DNA from 4 places in the Streptomyces sp. NPDC046712 genome. Region 1 is predicted to be linked to each of the others. Evidence: riboswitches for the same ligand, from Rfam matches in the RefSeq annotation. Region 1 holds a riboswitch; each other region holds the start of a gene.

The links. Region 1 has a riboswitch for cyclic di-AMP ahead of ABZ939_RS23685 (C40 family peptidase). Riboswitches for the same ligand answer to the same signal wherever they lie in the genome.
Region 2: it holds a riboswitch for cyclic di-AMP, as region 1 does, so the genes downstream of both, ABZ939_RS06535 (M23 family metallopeptidase) here and ABZ939_RS23685 (C40 family peptidase) in region 1, are expected to answer to the same signal.
Region 3: it holds a riboswitch for cyclic di-AMP, as region 1 does, so the genes downstream of both, ABZ939_RS26630 (M23 family metallopeptidase) here and ABZ939_RS23685 (C40 family peptidase) in region 1, are expected to answer to the same signal.
Region 4: it holds a riboswitch for cyclic di-AMP, as region 1 does, so the genes downstream of both, ABZ939_RS09720 (LysM peptidoglycan-binding domain-containing M23 family metallopeptidase) here and ABZ939_RS23685 (C40 family peptidase) in region 1, are expected to answer to the same signal.

The regions. Positions count from the first base shown of each region.
Region 1 covers NZ_JBEYYW010000018.1:162,759-166,600, reverse strand. Annotated here, with positions in the region: gene ABZ939_RS23700 (ATP-binding protein) at 93-521, shown strand; gene ABZ939_RS23695 (LysR family transcriptional regulator) at 524-1,432, opposite strand; gene ABZ939_RS23690 (LysE family translocator) at 1,505-2,134, shown strand; gene ABZ939_RS23685 (C40 family peptidase) at 2,207-2,680, opposite strand; cyclic di-AMP (ydaO/yuaA leader) riboswitch at 2,684-2,881, opposite strand; gene ABZ939_RS23680 (hypothetical protein) at 3,196-3,501, opposite strand; gene ABZ939_RS23675 (ATP-dependent Clp protease proteolytic subunit) at 3,509-3,842, opposite strand, start outside.
Region 2 covers NZ_JBEYYW010000003.1:424,823-428,664, reverse strand. Annotated here, with positions in the region: gene ABZ939_RS06540 (PrsW family intramembrane metalloprotease) at 1-1,250, shown strand, start outside; gene ABZ939_RS06535 (M23 family metallopeptidase) at 1,318-2,409, opposite strand; cyclic di-AMP (ydaO/yuaA leader) riboswitch at 2,421-2,568, opposite strand; gene ABZ939_RS06530 (PP2C family protein-serine/threonine phosphatase) at 2,781-3,842, opposite strand, start outside.
Region 3 covers NZ_JBEYYW010000023.1:41,085-44,926, forward strand. Annotated here, with positions in the region: gene ABZ939_RS26625 (GntR family transcriptional regulator) at 1-492, opposite strand, end outside; gene ABZ939_RS26630 (M23 family metallopeptidase) at 685-1,467, opposite strand; cyclic di-AMP (ydaO/yuaA leader) riboswitch at 1,480-1,646, opposite strand; gene ABZ939_RS26635 (pitrilysin family protein) at 1,848-3,215, opposite strand; gene ABZ939_RS26640 (pitrilysin family protein) at 3,242-3,842, opposite strand, start outside.
Region 4 covers NZ_JBEYYW010000005.1:271,723-275,564, reverse strand. Annotated here, with positions in the region: gene ABZ939_RS09730 (STM4011 family radical SAM protein) at 1-137, shown strand, start outside; gene ABZ939_RS09725 (SGNH/GDSL hydrolase family protein) at 124-891, opposite strand; gene ABZ939_RS09720 (LysM peptidoglycan-binding domain-containing M23 family metallopeptidase) at 1,080-2,063, opposite strand; cyclic di-AMP (ydaO/yuaA leader) riboswitch at 2,068-2,256, opposite strand; gene ABZ939_RS09715 (tyrosine-protein phosphatase) at 2,607-3,419, shown strand; gene ABZ939_RS09710 (DUF6126 family protein) at 3,435-3,590, opposite strand; gene ABZ939_RS09705 (XRE family transcriptional regulator) at 3,611-3,842, opposite strand, start outside.

The sequences.
Region 1 (3,842 bases):
TGGTGGATGGCCGCACAGGGCGGCACGATCGGTGGCACTCTGACGCGAAGCGCAATCCGGGCCGGGCCCGGTGGGAAAGGGACAGCGTCGCCATGGCAGACCACCAGGAAGCAACCGTCACTCTGCCGAGCGATCCCGCCTCGGTGTCCGCCGCCCGGAGATATGTCGCCGACGTCCTGACCGGCTGGGGGCTCGCGGAGGCCGGCGACACCGCCGACACGGTCCGGCTGATCGTCTCGGAACTGGCCACCAACGCCGTCCAGCACACCTTCGGGCAGTCGCCCACCTTCACGGTCGACGTCCGCCTGGAGCGCGAGGAGCAGCTGCACATCGGGGTCACCGACAGCCACCCCCGCTGGCCCAAGCGGCTGCCGGCGGCGGTCCAGCAGGACAACGGCCGGGGGATGGTCATCATCCGCTTCCTGACGGCGGAGGCGGGCGGCCGGCTCTCGGTCACCCCGACCGACGAGGGCGGCAAGACGGTCTGGATCAACCTCCCCTGGACGTCCTCCCCGAACTAGGGTCACGCGCCCCGGGCGAACCCGCCGCGCAGCAGCGCCCGCAGCGACCGCGCCGCCGGACCCGACTCCTCGCCGCGGTGCGCCACCGAGATCGTCCGGCGGAACGACGTCGGATCCAACGTCCGTACGCCCAGTGGGGACGACGCCATCGCCGCGACCATCTCCGGCACCACCGCCACCCCGAGTCCCGCGCTGACCAGCGCGCACACCAGCGCGTAGCCCGGCGTCCGGCAGACGACCGACGGAGTCGCGCCGACCCGGGCGAGAGCACCCTCCACACCCCGCCTCGGCGGATGGTCCGGCGCGCTGCTGATCAACGGCTGACCGGCGAGCTCCGCGATCGGCAGCCGGCCCGAGCTCTCCGCCAGGACATGACCCGGGGCCGTGACCAGGACCAACTCCTCGACCAGCAGGGGCTCCAGCAGGACCCCCGGCGGCAGCGGGGCGGGCTCGGCGGGCTCGTAGGTGTGGGTGAGCGCCAGATCGACCTCACCCTCCGCCACCGCGACCACCCCGCCCGGCGGCTCGTACTCGGCGACCGTCAGCTCCACGTCCGGATGGGCCCGCCGGAACGCACTCAGGACCGGCGGCAGCAGATGGATGCCCACGGTGGTGAAGGTGCCCACCCGGAGCTGCCCGCCGGAGAGCCCGCTGAGCTGCGCGAGCTCATGACGCGCCCGCTCCATCTCGTCCAGGACCCGGCGCGCACGGGTGACGAGCAGTTCACCCGCGGGCGTCAGCCGCGCGCCCCGGTGATGGCGGACGAGCAGAGCGGCGCCCGCCTCCCGCTCCAATTTGGCGAGCTGCTGCGAGAGCGCGGGCGGGGTGTATCCGAGCCGGGCGGCGGCCCGAGTGATCGAGCCGTCCTCGGCGACCGCCACCAGAGCCGCGAGCCGCACCAGATCCTGCATAAAGCATTCCTTTGGGCAGACCCACGAGATTGCCAGTACACACTAAAGGCTCGCGGCGGGCACGCTGGGGTCATGGACGGACAGCTGATCGCCTTCATCGGGGTCGCGGCGGGCATGGTGGCCATGCCGGGCGCGGACTTCACCGTCGTCGTACGCAGTGCTCTGGCCTCCCGGCGGGCCGGGGTGGCCTCCGCCGTCGGTGTGGCGGGCGGGCTCCTGGTGCACACCGCCCTCGCGGTGGCGGGGCTCGCGGCGGTACTGATCGCCGTACCCGTGCTCTACCGGGTGCTGCAGATCGCCGGCGGCGCGTACGTGCTCTTCCTCGGCGTGCAGGCGCTGCGCGGCGCGCTGCGGGCGACGGGGGAGCCGTCGGCCGACACCGCCGGTGAGGCGAACCTGTCCCGCGCGTTGCGTCAGGGGTTCCTGGCCAATGTGCTCAACCCGAAGGCACCGGTGCTGTTCCTGACTCTGCTGCCGCAGTTCGTGCCGGACGGCGTCGCGGTCGTACCGCGCACGCTGCTCCTCGCGTCGATCGTGGTGCTGCTGGCCCTGCTGTGGTTCCCCCTGGTGGCGGTCCTGGTGGACCGGCTCGGCCACTGGCTGCGGCGTCCGCGGACGGCCAGGACCGTACAGGGGGTGACGGGCGGCGCGCTCGCCGCCCTGGGGCTGACCCTGCTGTCGGCTCCCCTCGCGGGGAACTGAGGCCGGTGTCGAGGGTGCGGCGGCGCCACCGCACCCCCCCGTGACGGCACTCGTCAGCGGGTCAGGCCGTCGTCACACCCGGCCGTAGTAGACCCTCGACGACCAGATCTTGTCGAGCTTCACCCAGGAACCCTGCTTGGGCGAGTGCCAGATCTTGTTGTTCCCGGCGTAGATGCCCACGTGGTAGACCCTTCCACCCGAGTGGAAGAAGACCAGGTCCCCCTGCTTCCGGCTGGACGCGGAGATGTGCCGGGTCTTGTTGTACTGCTGCTGCGCGGTACGGGGCAGCGACTTGCCCGCCTTCTTGTACGAGTAGAGCGTGAGCCCCGAGCAGTCGAACCGGGTCGGTCCGGTCGCTCCGTACTTGTAGGGCGATCCCTTCTTCGAGGCCGCGATGCTCAGCGCCTTGCCGGCGTGCGAGGTCGCGGCCTGGGCCTCCGAGGTGGCGCCGGGTGCCAGCATCGTGCCGCCGACGGCGGCGAGGGTGAGAGCCGAGACGGCTCCGGCCCGGGACAGCAGGGACGGGACATGAATCTGCGCAGTCATGCGCAACCCTTCGTCAGCCGCCTGTGAAGGATGACCTGTCGGGTTCGGACTGGCGAAGTTGCCCGGCCGCGGCTGCGGCTTCACCCCGAGGAACGGCCCCACTGCTCGGTCGTCCCGTACTGCCTGGGTCCTCCACTCCTGCCGATCCACTCCTGTCGACCAGACATCCGGGACAGCGGCAGGACTCGGCGTCCGCCCGGACCGCCCCGCCGCGGTGGCGGGGGCTTGTCGTCGTGAGGGATCTTGACTCACATCCGGGGCGAAATCCGAGTTGAAACGACGTTATGTGAGGCTGCTCACGACTGATCCATTCGGGTGGACAGACATGTTTCGTGATCTTCTGAGGTTTGGCCGACGAGCCTTGTACCAGGGGAGAAACGCCCGATTCCGCCAGATGCGTACACCTGCTGCGCAACCCACCCCGCACATATGTCGATTCGTCGACTACGCCGAACGAGGGAGGATTTCTATGGCCGCGATGCCCCGAGTGGACCTCGACACGACACGCGGATATGTCAACTCGCTCGTGTCCCAGGCACGGTGACCCGCTCCGCGCGGCGCTCTCCGTCCAACACCCGCAGCGCGCGGGCCAATGTCTCCGTGTGCACCTCGGTCTCGCCGCGTACATGCATGACCGTCAGGGCATCGCGGAGGGCGGTCGCCCGCCCCACCAGGGCCTGTGCCGCTCGCAGCGCCCCATAAGTATGCAAGGTTCTGGATGGATTGATTCGTCCAAGAAGGTCGACGACTTCGAGATAGGCGTCGACGAACTCACCCTCGGCGCGCGTCAGGGCGGGCAGCGGCGGCAGCTCGGGAACCATCTCCGGCTCACCTCGCTCCGGCGCCGCCGGACGCCCCACGGTTCTGGATCACGTGATCCACCAGGCCGTACGCCGTGGCGGCCGACGCGTCGAGAATCGTGACGCGGTCGATGTCGGCGTCGATCCGCTCACGGCTCCGGCCGGTGTGGGTGACCAGCATCCCGGCCATCATCGCGCGCAGCCGGAGCAATTCCCGTGCCTGGATGTCGAGATCGCTGGGCTGCCCCTGCAACGGCTCGTCCATCGTGGGCTGCTGGAGCACGACCCGGGCGCCGGGCAGCGCGAGCCGCTTCCCGGGCGCGCCGGCCGCGAGCAGCACGGCGGCCGTGGAGACCGCCTGG
Region 2 (3,842 bases), on a different contig from region 1:
TCCCGGACCGCGCCCAATGGCGCTACCGGCCCCGTCGCGCCTTCTGGCGCAGCAAGGTGGTCCGGATCGTCGCCGTGGCCGCCGTGCTCACGCTCTGCGCGCTGGTGATCCTGGCGATGGTGCGGGAGCAGACCGGCACCGAGGGCTTCCTCGTCGGTCTCGGCCTGGCCGTCCTGCCCGTCCCTCTCCTCGTGGCCGCCTTCCGCTGGCTCGACCGCGTCGAACCCGGCCCCTGGCGGAACCTGATCTTCGCGTTCTGCTGGGGCGCCTTCGCCGCCGCGCTCGTCGCGATCCTCGCGAACTCCTTCGCCGTCCGCTGGATAGCGACCGCCACGGCCGACCCGACCTCCGCCGACACCCTCGGCGCCACGGTCGTGGCGCCGGTCGTGGAGGAGAGCGCCAAGGCGGCCGCCGTGCTGCTGATCTTCCTGCTCCGCCGCCGTGAGTTCACCGGTCTCGTCGACGGCGTCGTGATCGCCGGCCTCACCGCCAGCGGTTTCGCCTTCACCGAGAACATCCTCTATCTCGGCCGGGCCTTCGGCGAGGACCAGGAGATCGGCACGTCCGGCATCGGTTCGGTGACCGCCGGGACCTTCTTCGTACGGATCGTGATGTCGCCGTTCGCCCATCCGCTCTTCACGGTGCTCACCGGCCTCGGCTTCGGCTTCGCGGCCCTCGCCACCCGGCGTCAGCGCGTGCGGCGCGTCCTGCTCCCGGTGACCGGCCTCGTCCTCGCGATGGGCGTGCACGCCCTGTGGAACAGCTCGGCGTCGATCCTGGGGCCGTTGGGCTTCTTCGCCGTGTACGGGATGTTCATGGTGCCCGCCTTCGGTCTGCTGACCTGGCTGGCGATATGGAGCAGACAGCGGGAGCTGCGCACGATATCCGGGCAGCTCCCGGCCTACGCGGCGGCGGGCTGGCTCTCCCCGGCCGAGCCGCTCGCGCTGTCCTCGATGCGGGCCCGTTCCCTCGCCCGTGACTTCGCCCGTCGCACGTACGGCCTGCCGGCCGCCACCGCGGTCGGGGAGTACGAGGCGTTCGCGACGACCCTCGCCTTCCTGCGCCACCGTGCCCAGCGCGGCGCGGCCGGCCCGGACTTCACTGCCCGCGAGCAGGAGCTGCTCCACCACCTCTGGCAGCGCAAGGCGGTCGCCTCTCCCGCGTTGACGTATGCGGCGCGGGCGACCGGCCAGGTCTGGGCGCCGCCGCAGTACCTGGACTACGGCGGCTACAACCCGTACCGCAGTTAGGGCCTGTCCGGCGGATCAGGGGTCGGACAGGCCCTGGGCGGAGCCGGCGCGTGATCGCGTCGGAGACTCAGACCGACAGGCCCTTGTCGCGCAGCCAGGCGGCCGGGTCGATGCCGTCGCCGCCCGCGGTGTGGACCTCCAGGTGCAGGTGCGGGCCGGTCACGTTGCCGGTCGCACCCACGCGGCCGATCGTCTCGCCGGTGCCCACGGACTGGCCCACGTTCACCGTCATCGAGGACAGGTGCGCGTACCAGACCTCCGAACCGTCCTCCAGCTCCAGGACGATCCGGTAGCCGTAGGAGCCGGACCAGCCCGCCGACTTGATCGTGCCGCCGTGCACCGCCTTGACCGGGGTGCCGGTGGGCGCCGCGAAGTCGAGGCCGGTGTGGTAGCCGGAGGACCACATGGAGCCGGACTGGCCGTACGTGGAGGTGAGGGTGTACGAGGAGGTGGGCAGGGAGTAGCTCGCCGCGAGCTTGGCCAGGCGCTCCGCCTCGGCCTTGGCGGCCGCTTCCTCCTCCGCCTTCTGCTTCGCCTCGGCCGCCGCCTTCTCGGCCGCTTCGACCTTCGCCGCCGCCTCGGCCGCGGCCTTCTCGGCGGCCAGCTTCTCCGCCTCGGCCTTCTCGGCGGCGTCGGCGGAGGCCTGCTGCTGCTCGGCCTGCTGGAGGATGCGCGCGCGCAGCGCCTCGCCGGCGTCGGCGGTGGACTCGGACGCGGAGCCGCCGTCGGTCTTCGCCGCCGCGTCGGCGGGGAGGGCGAGGGAGGCGGTGAGCGGCTGCGGGTTGTTCGTCCCGGAACCCGTGCCGTTCGCGTCCTCGTCCCCGTCGGAGATGAACTCGCCGACGCCCGGGAGGTCGGAGGCGTCCGGCAGGTTCAGGTCCGGGAGCGAGATGGAGACCGGGGGCTTCTCCTTGGCGGTGGCCATGCCACCCGCGCCGACCGCCGCGATGACACCGACGCCGAGGACGGTGGAGGAGCGGGCGAAGCCGGAGCGCTGCTTCACGACCCGGTGGCGGCCACCGGAGCGGGCCTGCTGACGGAGGGAGTCCTCGGTGGGGTTCCACTCCCCCCAGGTCGTGGCGTCGTCGTCCGAACCGGCGGCACCCGAGGCACCGAACGCATCGAAGTGGGCTTCGGGGGCAGGGGTGTTGGACGCCACGGAGGCGTACTCCTTTCCTTCCTTCTCGCCTACCGGGTTAGCTGACGGGTTCGGAGCAGGAAGGTCTCCTACGGGCGCTGTCGCACAGGTGCGAAAGTGCCCGATTCACCCCAAGTGGTGGTTCCCCGGTTCCTTTTCAGGATTCGGCGCGTGCGCACGGTGCCGTCTCTTACGACGGCTGGGACGACCGCGCTGCGTTATCGAACGTTAATAGACACGGGGGCCGGATTCCAAGCTGTTCTGGTTGATCATTCACGAGATTGAGCTGGTACAGCCCGATTTGATCCCGCTTCAGCAAGAGCCCGCCGCAGGGCAGGGAATCTGACGATGTATCAATTGTTATCGCAGCGGTACCTCTCCACTACGGATGGTCACGGAACCACCGGCATCGTCCGCCGCCGCTCCGGCTGCCCCGCCGCCGGACGGCTCACCGCGAGCAGCGCCATGTCGTCCGTCGAACCCCCGCCCGTGTACCGGCGGACGTCGTCCACGATCGCGTCGAGCAGCTCCTCGGGCCCCGGGAAGATCCGCCCGGAGAGCCGCTCGGCGGGATCGTAGAAGGCCCCCTCGGCATCGCGGGCTTCGGAGAGCCCGTCGGTGTAGAGCAGCAGCGTCGTGCCCGGCGGGTACGGGGTCTCGTCGGCCCGGTCCGGCCACGCGGCCAGCTCGCCCATGCCCAGGGGCAGCGCCGCCTCGCTCGGCTCCAGAAGCGCCAGACTCCCGTCCGCGTACAGCAGCAACGGCTCGGGATGACCGCGGTTCACCACCCGTACGAGACCGGCGCCGCGCGGGATCTCGGCCAGGACGGCGGTGGTGAACCCCTCGAAGGCGTCCAGGCCGTCGCGCCGGGTCCCCTCCCGGGCCAGAGCCCGCTCCAGACGCTGCGCGACGCCCTCCAGCGTCGCCTCCTGCTCGGCCGCCTCCCGGAAGGCGCCGATGACGACGGCGACGGCCTCGACCGCGTCGAGCCCCTTGCCCCGGACGTCGCCGACCACGAGCCGTACCCCGTACGGCGTGTCCTGGACGGCGAAGAGGTCGCCGCCGATGAACGCGTCCGCCTGCGCGGCCTCGTAGCGGGCCGCGACCTGCAGCCCGCCGATCCGCTCGGCGGGCGTGGGCAGGACCGCCTTCTGGGCGGTCGCCGCGATCACGCGGGCGGAGGCGAGCCGCTCGCCGCTGCGCCGCACGACCCGGTTGACGAGCAGGGCGAGCGCCGAGACCGTGAAGACGGTCAGGCTCTCGGTGAGCGCCGGGATCTCGTCGACGGTGTGGTTGTAGATGTGCAGGCCCACGCTGGCGAGGACGGCCGCGATGCCGGTGAGCAGGGTGGTCAGCATCGAGAAGAACGGGGCGGCGATGAGCGGCGCGGCCGAGAACATCGGCGAAGCCGTGTAGGCCGCCGGCGTGGAGAGGTCGAAGACGATGCCGCCCAC
Region 3 (3,842 bases), on a different contig from region 1:
GGCGGCTGGCTCGACCGCGTACATCCAGGCGATCTTGTGCCGCAGCTGGGTGAGCAGCGCCGTGAGTGCCGGGCTGCCGGAGGCCTGCGCAAGCGTCTCGTGGAACCAGCCGCCGAGCGAGCGCAGATCCTCGCCCTGGCCGCGCCTGGCCCGTTCCTGCCCCAGCCTGACCAGGCCGCGCAGCACCTTGAGGTGGGCCTCGGTGCGGCGCTGGGCGGCGCGGGCGGCGCCGAGCGGCTCGAGCAGGGCCCGTACGTCGAGCAGGTCCGCCGCCTCCTGCTCGGTGGGCTCGGCGACATGGGCGCCCGCGTGGCGGCGGGTGATCACGAAGCCCTCGGACTCCAGGGTGCGCAGGGCCTCGCGGACCGGGACGCGGGAGACTCCGTAGCGGCGGGCCAGCTGCTCCTCGGTCAGCCGGCTGCCGCATGCGAAGACCCCGGAGACGATGTCGTCCCGAATCGCCGTGCATACCGAGTGCGCGGGAATGCGCATGTTCGACCTCCGCCTTAATCCGCGCGAAACCGGTTCGTCGGCGACTCTATTGCAGCAGGGCGGTATTTCGGATGGGTCTCCGGGAACATGGATATCTTTTGGCCAACGAAAAGCCCCGGCTCTGTACGAGCCGGGGCTTTTCTGACGTGCTGCGGAGCGGGCCTTGTCAGGCCCTCACGCCTCGGACGCGTCTCAGACGTTCACGCCGCGGGCGCGCAGGTACGCGACCGGGTTGATGTCGGAGCCGTACTCGGCGGTGGTGCGCGCCTCGAAGTGGAGGTGCGGGCCGGTCGAGTTGCCGGTCGAGCCGGAGAGGCCTATCTGCTGGCCCGGGGTGACGGACTGGCCGACCGAGACACTGATGGCCGACAGGTGACCGTACTGGGTGTACGTGCCGTCGTTCATCCGGATGACGATGTTGTTGCCGTACGCGCCGCCCCAGCCGGCCTCGACGACGGTGCCGGAGCCGACGGAGACGACCCGGCTGCCGGAGGCGGCGCGGAAGTCGACGCCGGAGTGGCTGCCGGAGGACCAGAGCGCGCCGCCGGCCTTGTAGCTGGTGGTCACGTACGAGCCGGCCACGGGGAGCTGGAAGGAGTTCAGGCGCTTGCGCTCGGCCTCGCGGGCGGCGCGCTCCTTGGCCTCGCGGATCTCCTTGGCGCGGGCCTCGGCCTTGCGCTTCGCCTCGGCCTTCGCACGGGCCTCGGCCTTGGCCCGCTCCAGGGCCTCGGCGGCCTCGCGCTCCTGGGCGGCGGCCTGGGCGTCGATCGTGTCCGCGAGGGAGTCGGCGGCGACGACCTGGGTCAGGCCGGTGTCCTCGAGGGAGGGGGAGTCCGCGTCGGCGGCGAGCGCCGGGGAGGCGAGGGTTCCGATGACGCCGGTGGTGGCGAGCGTCGCGACGCCGGCGATGCCCGCGCTGCGGCGCGCCAGACGGCTCGGACCACGATGCTTCCCGGTGGCACGGGTGAACGCCATGTAGTGGCTGATCCTTTCCTTCCTTCTCGCCTACCGGGTTAGCTGACGGGTTCGGAGCAGGAAGGTCTCCTACGGACCCCTCCGCACGGATGCGAAGGCGTCCGATTCACCCCAGGGACTTCGTGTGGGTCCCCGGCTCCCCAGGCTCGCGCCTGACGGGGACTCGGCGATGACTGTCCGATGCCGCGGGTGCGGCGGGTGCAACTGGCGAACAGCCGGACCGACGCTAAGCGGACCGTCTTTCAATCACCAAACAGACACGCCTGTTTGTAAGACATGCCACAGGGCATACGCCCACCCTCTCCAGTAATACGGACAAAGGGGAGGACCCCGACGTAACCTGACGTCGGGGTCCTCGAAGTGGCGCTCGGTTGCCTCAATCAGCCCGTGACAACGGTCACTTCGCCGATGCCGAGGGCGCGCACCGGCTCCTCGATCTGTGCCGCGTCACCGACGAGCACGGTGACCAGACGGTCCACCGGGAAGGCGTTGACGACGGCCGCCGTCGCCTCCACCGTCCCGGTCTCGGCCAGACGCGCGTACAACTGCGCCTGGAAGTCGTCCGGAAGATGCTGCTCGACCTGGTCGGCGAGCGTCGCGGCGACGGAGGCGGCCGTCTCGTACTTCAGCGGGGCCACGCCCACCAGGTTCTGCACGGCCACATCGCGCTCGGCGTCCGTCAGACCCTCCGCGGCGAGGGTGCGCAGCACCTTCCACAGGTCGTCAAGTGCCGGGCCGGTGTTGGGGGTGTCGACGGAGCCGCTGATGGCGAGCATCGAGGCGCCGTGGCCCTGGCCGTCGGAGCGCAGCACCTGACCGAAGGCCCGCACGCCGTACGTGTAGCCCTTCTCCTCGCGCAGGACGCGGTCCAGGCGGGAGGTGAGGGTGCCGCCGAGGCAGTACGTGCCGAGGACCTGGGCCGGCCAGACGCGGTCGTGCCGGTCGGCGCCGACGCGCCCGATGAGCAGCTGGGTCTGCACAGCGCCCGGCCGGTCCACGATGACGACCCGGCCGGTGTCGTCGGCCGTGATCGGCGGGACGGGGCGCGGCTCCGCGGTGTTCCCCGTCCACTCGCCCAGCGTCTCGGCGAGAATCTTGTCCAGATTCACGTCGGTCAGGTCGCCGACGACCACGGCGGTGGCCGTGGAGGGCCGGACGTACCCCTCGTAGAAGGCGCGGACGGCCGCGGCGTCGATCGCCTCCACCGTCTCCTCGGTGCCCTGGCGCGGCCGCGACATGCGGGAGGTGGCCGGGAACAGCTCCTTGGAGAGCTGCTTGGCGGCCCGGCGGGCCGGGTTGGCCGTCTCGTGCGGGATCTCGTCGAGCCGGTTGCGCACCAGCCGCTCGACCTCGGTGTCGAGGAAGGCCGGCGCGATCAGCGCCTCGGAGAGCAGACCGAGCGCCTTGGGCAGCCGGGAGGCGGGGACCTCCAGGGAGACCCGTACGCCCGGATGGTCGGCGTGCGCGTCGAGCGTGGCGCCGCAGCGCTCCAGCTCGGCCGCGAACTCCTCGGCGGAGTGCTTGTCCGTGCCCTCGGAGAGGGCGCGGGCCATGATCGTGGCGACGCCGTCCAGGCCCTCGGGCTCGGCGTCCAGCGGCGCGTCGAGGATGATCTCGACGGCGATCACCTGCTGGCCGGGGCGGTGGCAGCGCAGCACGGTCAGGCCGTTGTCCAGCGCTCCGCGGTCCGGGGCCGGGAAGGCCCAGGGGCGTGCTGTGCCGGGCTTCGGCTGCGGGTGGAAGTCCATGCTCGTCAAAGACGCGGCAGCGTCGGTCACTGGTCCGCTCCCTCTTCCTCGTCGCTGTCGCTCTGTTCGGTGCCGATCGGCTCGTAGACGAGCACCGCGCGGTTGTCCGGGCGCAGTCGGGCCTTGGCGACCGCCTGCACCTCCGCCGCGGTGACGTCCAGGACCCGGTGCACGGCGGTGAGGGCGAGCTGCGGGTCGCCGAACAGGACCGCGAAGCGGCACAGTTCGTCGGCGCGGCCCGCGACCGTACCCAGCCGGTCCAGCCACTCGCGCTCCAACTGGGCCTGGGCGCGCTCCATCTCCTCGGGCGTCGGGCCCTCGGCGGCGAACCGGGCCAGCTCCTCGTCGACGGCGGCCTCGATCTCGGGCACCTCGACCCCGCCGGACGTCTTGACGTCCAGCCAGCCCAGCGAGGGCGCGCCGGCCAGTCGCAGCAGGCCGAAGCCGGCGGCCACCGCCGTGCGGTCGCGGCGGACCAGGCGGTTGTGGAGCCGCGAGGACTCGCCACCGCCGAGGACGGTCAGGGCCAGGTCGGCGGCGTCGCACTCGCGCGTGCCGTCGTGCGGGAGCCGGTAGGCGGCCATCAGCGCGCGGGCCGGGACCTCCTCCTCGACGACCTCGCGCAGC
Region 4 (3,842 bases), on a different contig from region 1:
GCTACGTCCATCTGGAGACGCTGCCGCTGTACGACGTGTTCGCCGGCGGTGTCCTGGAGCGGATCCCCGAACGGATCCCCGCACCCGAACCCGCACCGAACCCCGTATCGATCCCCGTCGTGCTCAGAGGGGCATGAGGTCCGGGCGCTTCGCCTCCACGTGGTCGCCCGAGCTCTCGCCCCGCAGCCGTCGCCCGATCCACGGCACCAGGTACTCCTTGGCCCAGTGGATGTCGTCGCGCCGCACGTCCAGCGTGTTCCTCGGCGGCAGCGGCGGCCAGGGCTGGTCCGGGTCGGCGGGCACGTCCATGCCGAGGACCTGGGCGGCACGCAGCGCGACCCTGGTGTGACCCTCGGGCGAGAGGTGCAGCCGGTCGTCGTCCCAAGCCCGCCTGTCCTGCACGGACTTGAGCGACCACAGGTCCAGGACCGGGCAGCCGTAGCGGTCCGCGATGGCCCGGACATGGGCCGTGTAGGTGGCGATCTTGCCGCGCAGGTGGCGCAGCACGGGTACGTCGCGGGTGTCGAAGCCGGTCGTCACCATGACCGTGCCGACGGCCGAGGTCAGCTCGGCGACGGCCCGCTCGAAGCGCTCGGCGACGTCGTCGGGGTCGCTGCCGGGGCGGATGATGTCGTTGCCGCCCGCGCAGAAGCTCACCAGGTCGGGGGCGAGTTCCTTCGCGCGGGGCACCTGTTCCTCCACGATCTGGTCGAGGAGGCGGCCGCGTACGGCCAGGTTGGCGTAACGGAATGCGTCGTGCTCCGGCAGCTGGTCGGCGAGCAGCACCGCGAAGCGGTCCGCCCAGCCGAGGAACTTCCCGTCGGGCCCCGGGTCTCCGACGCCCTCGGTGAAGCTGTCACCGATCGCCGCGTACGACCCGAATACGTGCATGTCTCTTGATCTCGAATCGTCTGCCACGGGAGCTCATCTTTCCCTTACATGTGTGACCTACGCGACCGTAAGGAGGGGTTGACGCCTGGTGAGATACGCCACCGTTCAAGATTCTGCCAAGCCGGAATACGGAAAGCCCGAAGGGGCCCGGCACAGGTGCCGGGCCCCTTCGGGGTGCTGAGCGTGCGTCAGATGCCGACGCCGTGCGAGCGCAGGTAGGCCAGCGGGTCGATGTCCGAGCCGTAGCTCGGTCCGGTGCGGATCTCGAAGTGCAGGTGCGGACCGCTGGAGTTGCCGGTCGAGCCGGAGAGGCCGATCTGCTGACCGCCGGAGACGGTCTGACCGGCGGAGACGGAGAGGGAGGAGAGGTGGGCGTACTGGGAGTACGTGCCGTCGGCGTGCTGGATGACGACCTCGTTGCCGTACGCGCCGCTCCACCCGGCGGAGTGGACCGTGCCCGCGCCGACGGCCTTGACCGAGGTGCCGGAGGAGGCGATGAAGTCGACGCCGGTGTGGTAACCGGAGGACCACATGGAGCCGGAGGCGCGGTACGGGGTGGAGACACCGCCGCCGACAGGGGCGACCCAGCCGGAGGACGAGGCCTGCGCGGGGGCGGCCTGCGCGGGGGCGGATTCCACCGTGCTGCGCTCGGTGGAGCGCGAGCTGCGCGACTCGGCGGCACTGGCGGAGGACTTCTCGGCCTTCTTCGGAGCGGCCTTGGGCGCGGCCTTCGGGGCGGCCTTGGGGGCGGCCTTGGGGGCCGTGGCCTTCGGGGTCGCCTTGGCGGTCGACTTGGCGCCGAGGGTGAGCTTCATGCCGGGGAAGATCAGCGAGGGGTTCTCGCCGACGACCTGACGGTTGTCCTCGTAGAGCTTCTTCCAACCGCCGGCCAGGTGATGCTCGGCCGCGATCTTGGACAGGTAGTCACCGGGGACGACGGAGTACGTCTTCGGCTTCGCGGCGGGCGCGGCGGCAGGGGCGGCGGCCGGAGCCGCGGCGACGGCGGCAACGGCCTGCTCGGGCGTCACGACCGGGGCGCCCTTGTCGGCGGCGTGGGCTCCGGTCGCACCGAGGAGCGGCAGGGCGACGACGGCGCCACCGGCGCCGGCGGCGACGAATCCGCGCGTGATCGGGTTGACCTTGGGACGGCGATGCTTACCCTTCGCGGGCATGGCGAATTCCTCTCCGTCGCCTGCGAGGTGAGCTGTCGGGTTCGGACTGGAGATGTCCGGCCGCGTTCTCACGCGACTTCACCCCGAGCCGTCCGGATCTACCGGTTCGGCGTACTTACCTGGGTCCCCCGCTCCTGCCATACGTGGGTGGGTGCGGATTCCGGACGGTGGCAGGATTCGGCGGTCCGACCGGATTGACGGTGACCGTAGACGAGCGGGGTCGAGGCGAACAAGCCGCCATTTTTCATTCGCATTCACGGCCGTGATATTCGCGCCGAATTCCGGTCACCCTCCGTGGATGACGGAACCTCGATGCCCCTTTCCGGTAAGGAGATTGCCCGGAACGATCAGGCACGGTCCGTCACTTTTATGACGCTGCTCACGCACCGAAGCCCATCTCCCCTATTAACAGGGCGCGTTATACCTAAGGGCCCAATTCGGACAGAACACCCATTCCCATGCCCCGGGGGTATGCGGAGCCGAGCCCACCCGGGATGATTGCCCCAGGAACCGATCTCGACCCGCCAACCTTCAGGAGCACTCGTGACGCAGCAGCTGCCGCAGGTCCCGTCGACCGAACCCGAGCTCGCCGGGGTACGCAACTTCCGGGACGTGGGCGGCCTGCCGACCGTGGACGGTGGTTCGGTGCGGTTCGGACGCCTCTTCCGCAGCGGCCACCTCGCGCACGCCACCGAGGAGGACGCGGCCTTCCTCTCCACCCTCGGGCTGCACACGATCTTCGATTTCCGCAATCACGCGGACCGGAAGGTCGAGGGCGCGGACGTCGAACTTCCCGGCGTACGGAATGTGAACATCCCGCTCAACGACCCGGCCGACGGCAAGGAGTTCTGGAAGCTGGTCAGCACCGGCGAGCTGGAGCAGCTCCGCGCCGCCCTGGGTGACGGCAAGGCGGCCGGTCGAATGTCCGATTCGTACCGGAAGATGATTGTCGAGCGGACGGCGGAGCACAGCCGGATCCTGCACGCGATGGCCGAGGACAGCATCCCCGCGCTGATGCACTGCGCGGCGGGCAAGGACCGGGCCGGACTGTCCATAGCCATCTCGCTGCTCGCGGTGGGCGTCGAGCGCGAGGCGATCGAGGCCGACTATGTGAAGTCGAACGATCCGCACCGCCGGTACAAGGTGCGCCGCAGCTCCACCGCCGCGGACGCCATGTCGCCCGAGGTGATGGAGCTGCTCAGCCCGCTCTTCGATGCGCGTCTGGAGTACCTGCGGGCGGCGTTCGAGACGATGGAGCAGACCTGGGGCACGGTCGAGAGCTACCTCTCGGACGGCCTGAAGATCAGCCCCGAGACCCGGGAGCGGCTGCGCGAGCGGCTCGTCGTCGTGGGGTGACCCCTCCCCCCTCCGCTACTGGTTCTGCCCGCCGAGCATGAACAGCAGGTAGAGGAACCCGGCGAAGAGGTGCCCGGCCACCAGATAGGCGAAGAGCCGGAGCACGAGCCCCTTGGGGAACTTGCCCTCGCCGCGCTCCTCGCCGGTGATCGATGCGGACTTCTCGGACATATCTGCCCCTTCCGAAGGGCTCAGCGCAGATGGGGGGCTCCGTCACCGAGGCACAGCTCGGCGGCGGGGCTCTGCATCAGCGTGTGGACGAAGAGCAGCTCGGCCCCGTCGCGGTCGGCGGCGCCGATGCGGTGCGGGGTGAGCGAGTCGAAGTGCGCGCTGTCTCCCGGGTCGAGTACGTGCACGGCGTCGCCGAGCGCGAGCCGCACCCGTCCGTCGAGCACATGGAGCCACTCCTCCCCGGGATGGACG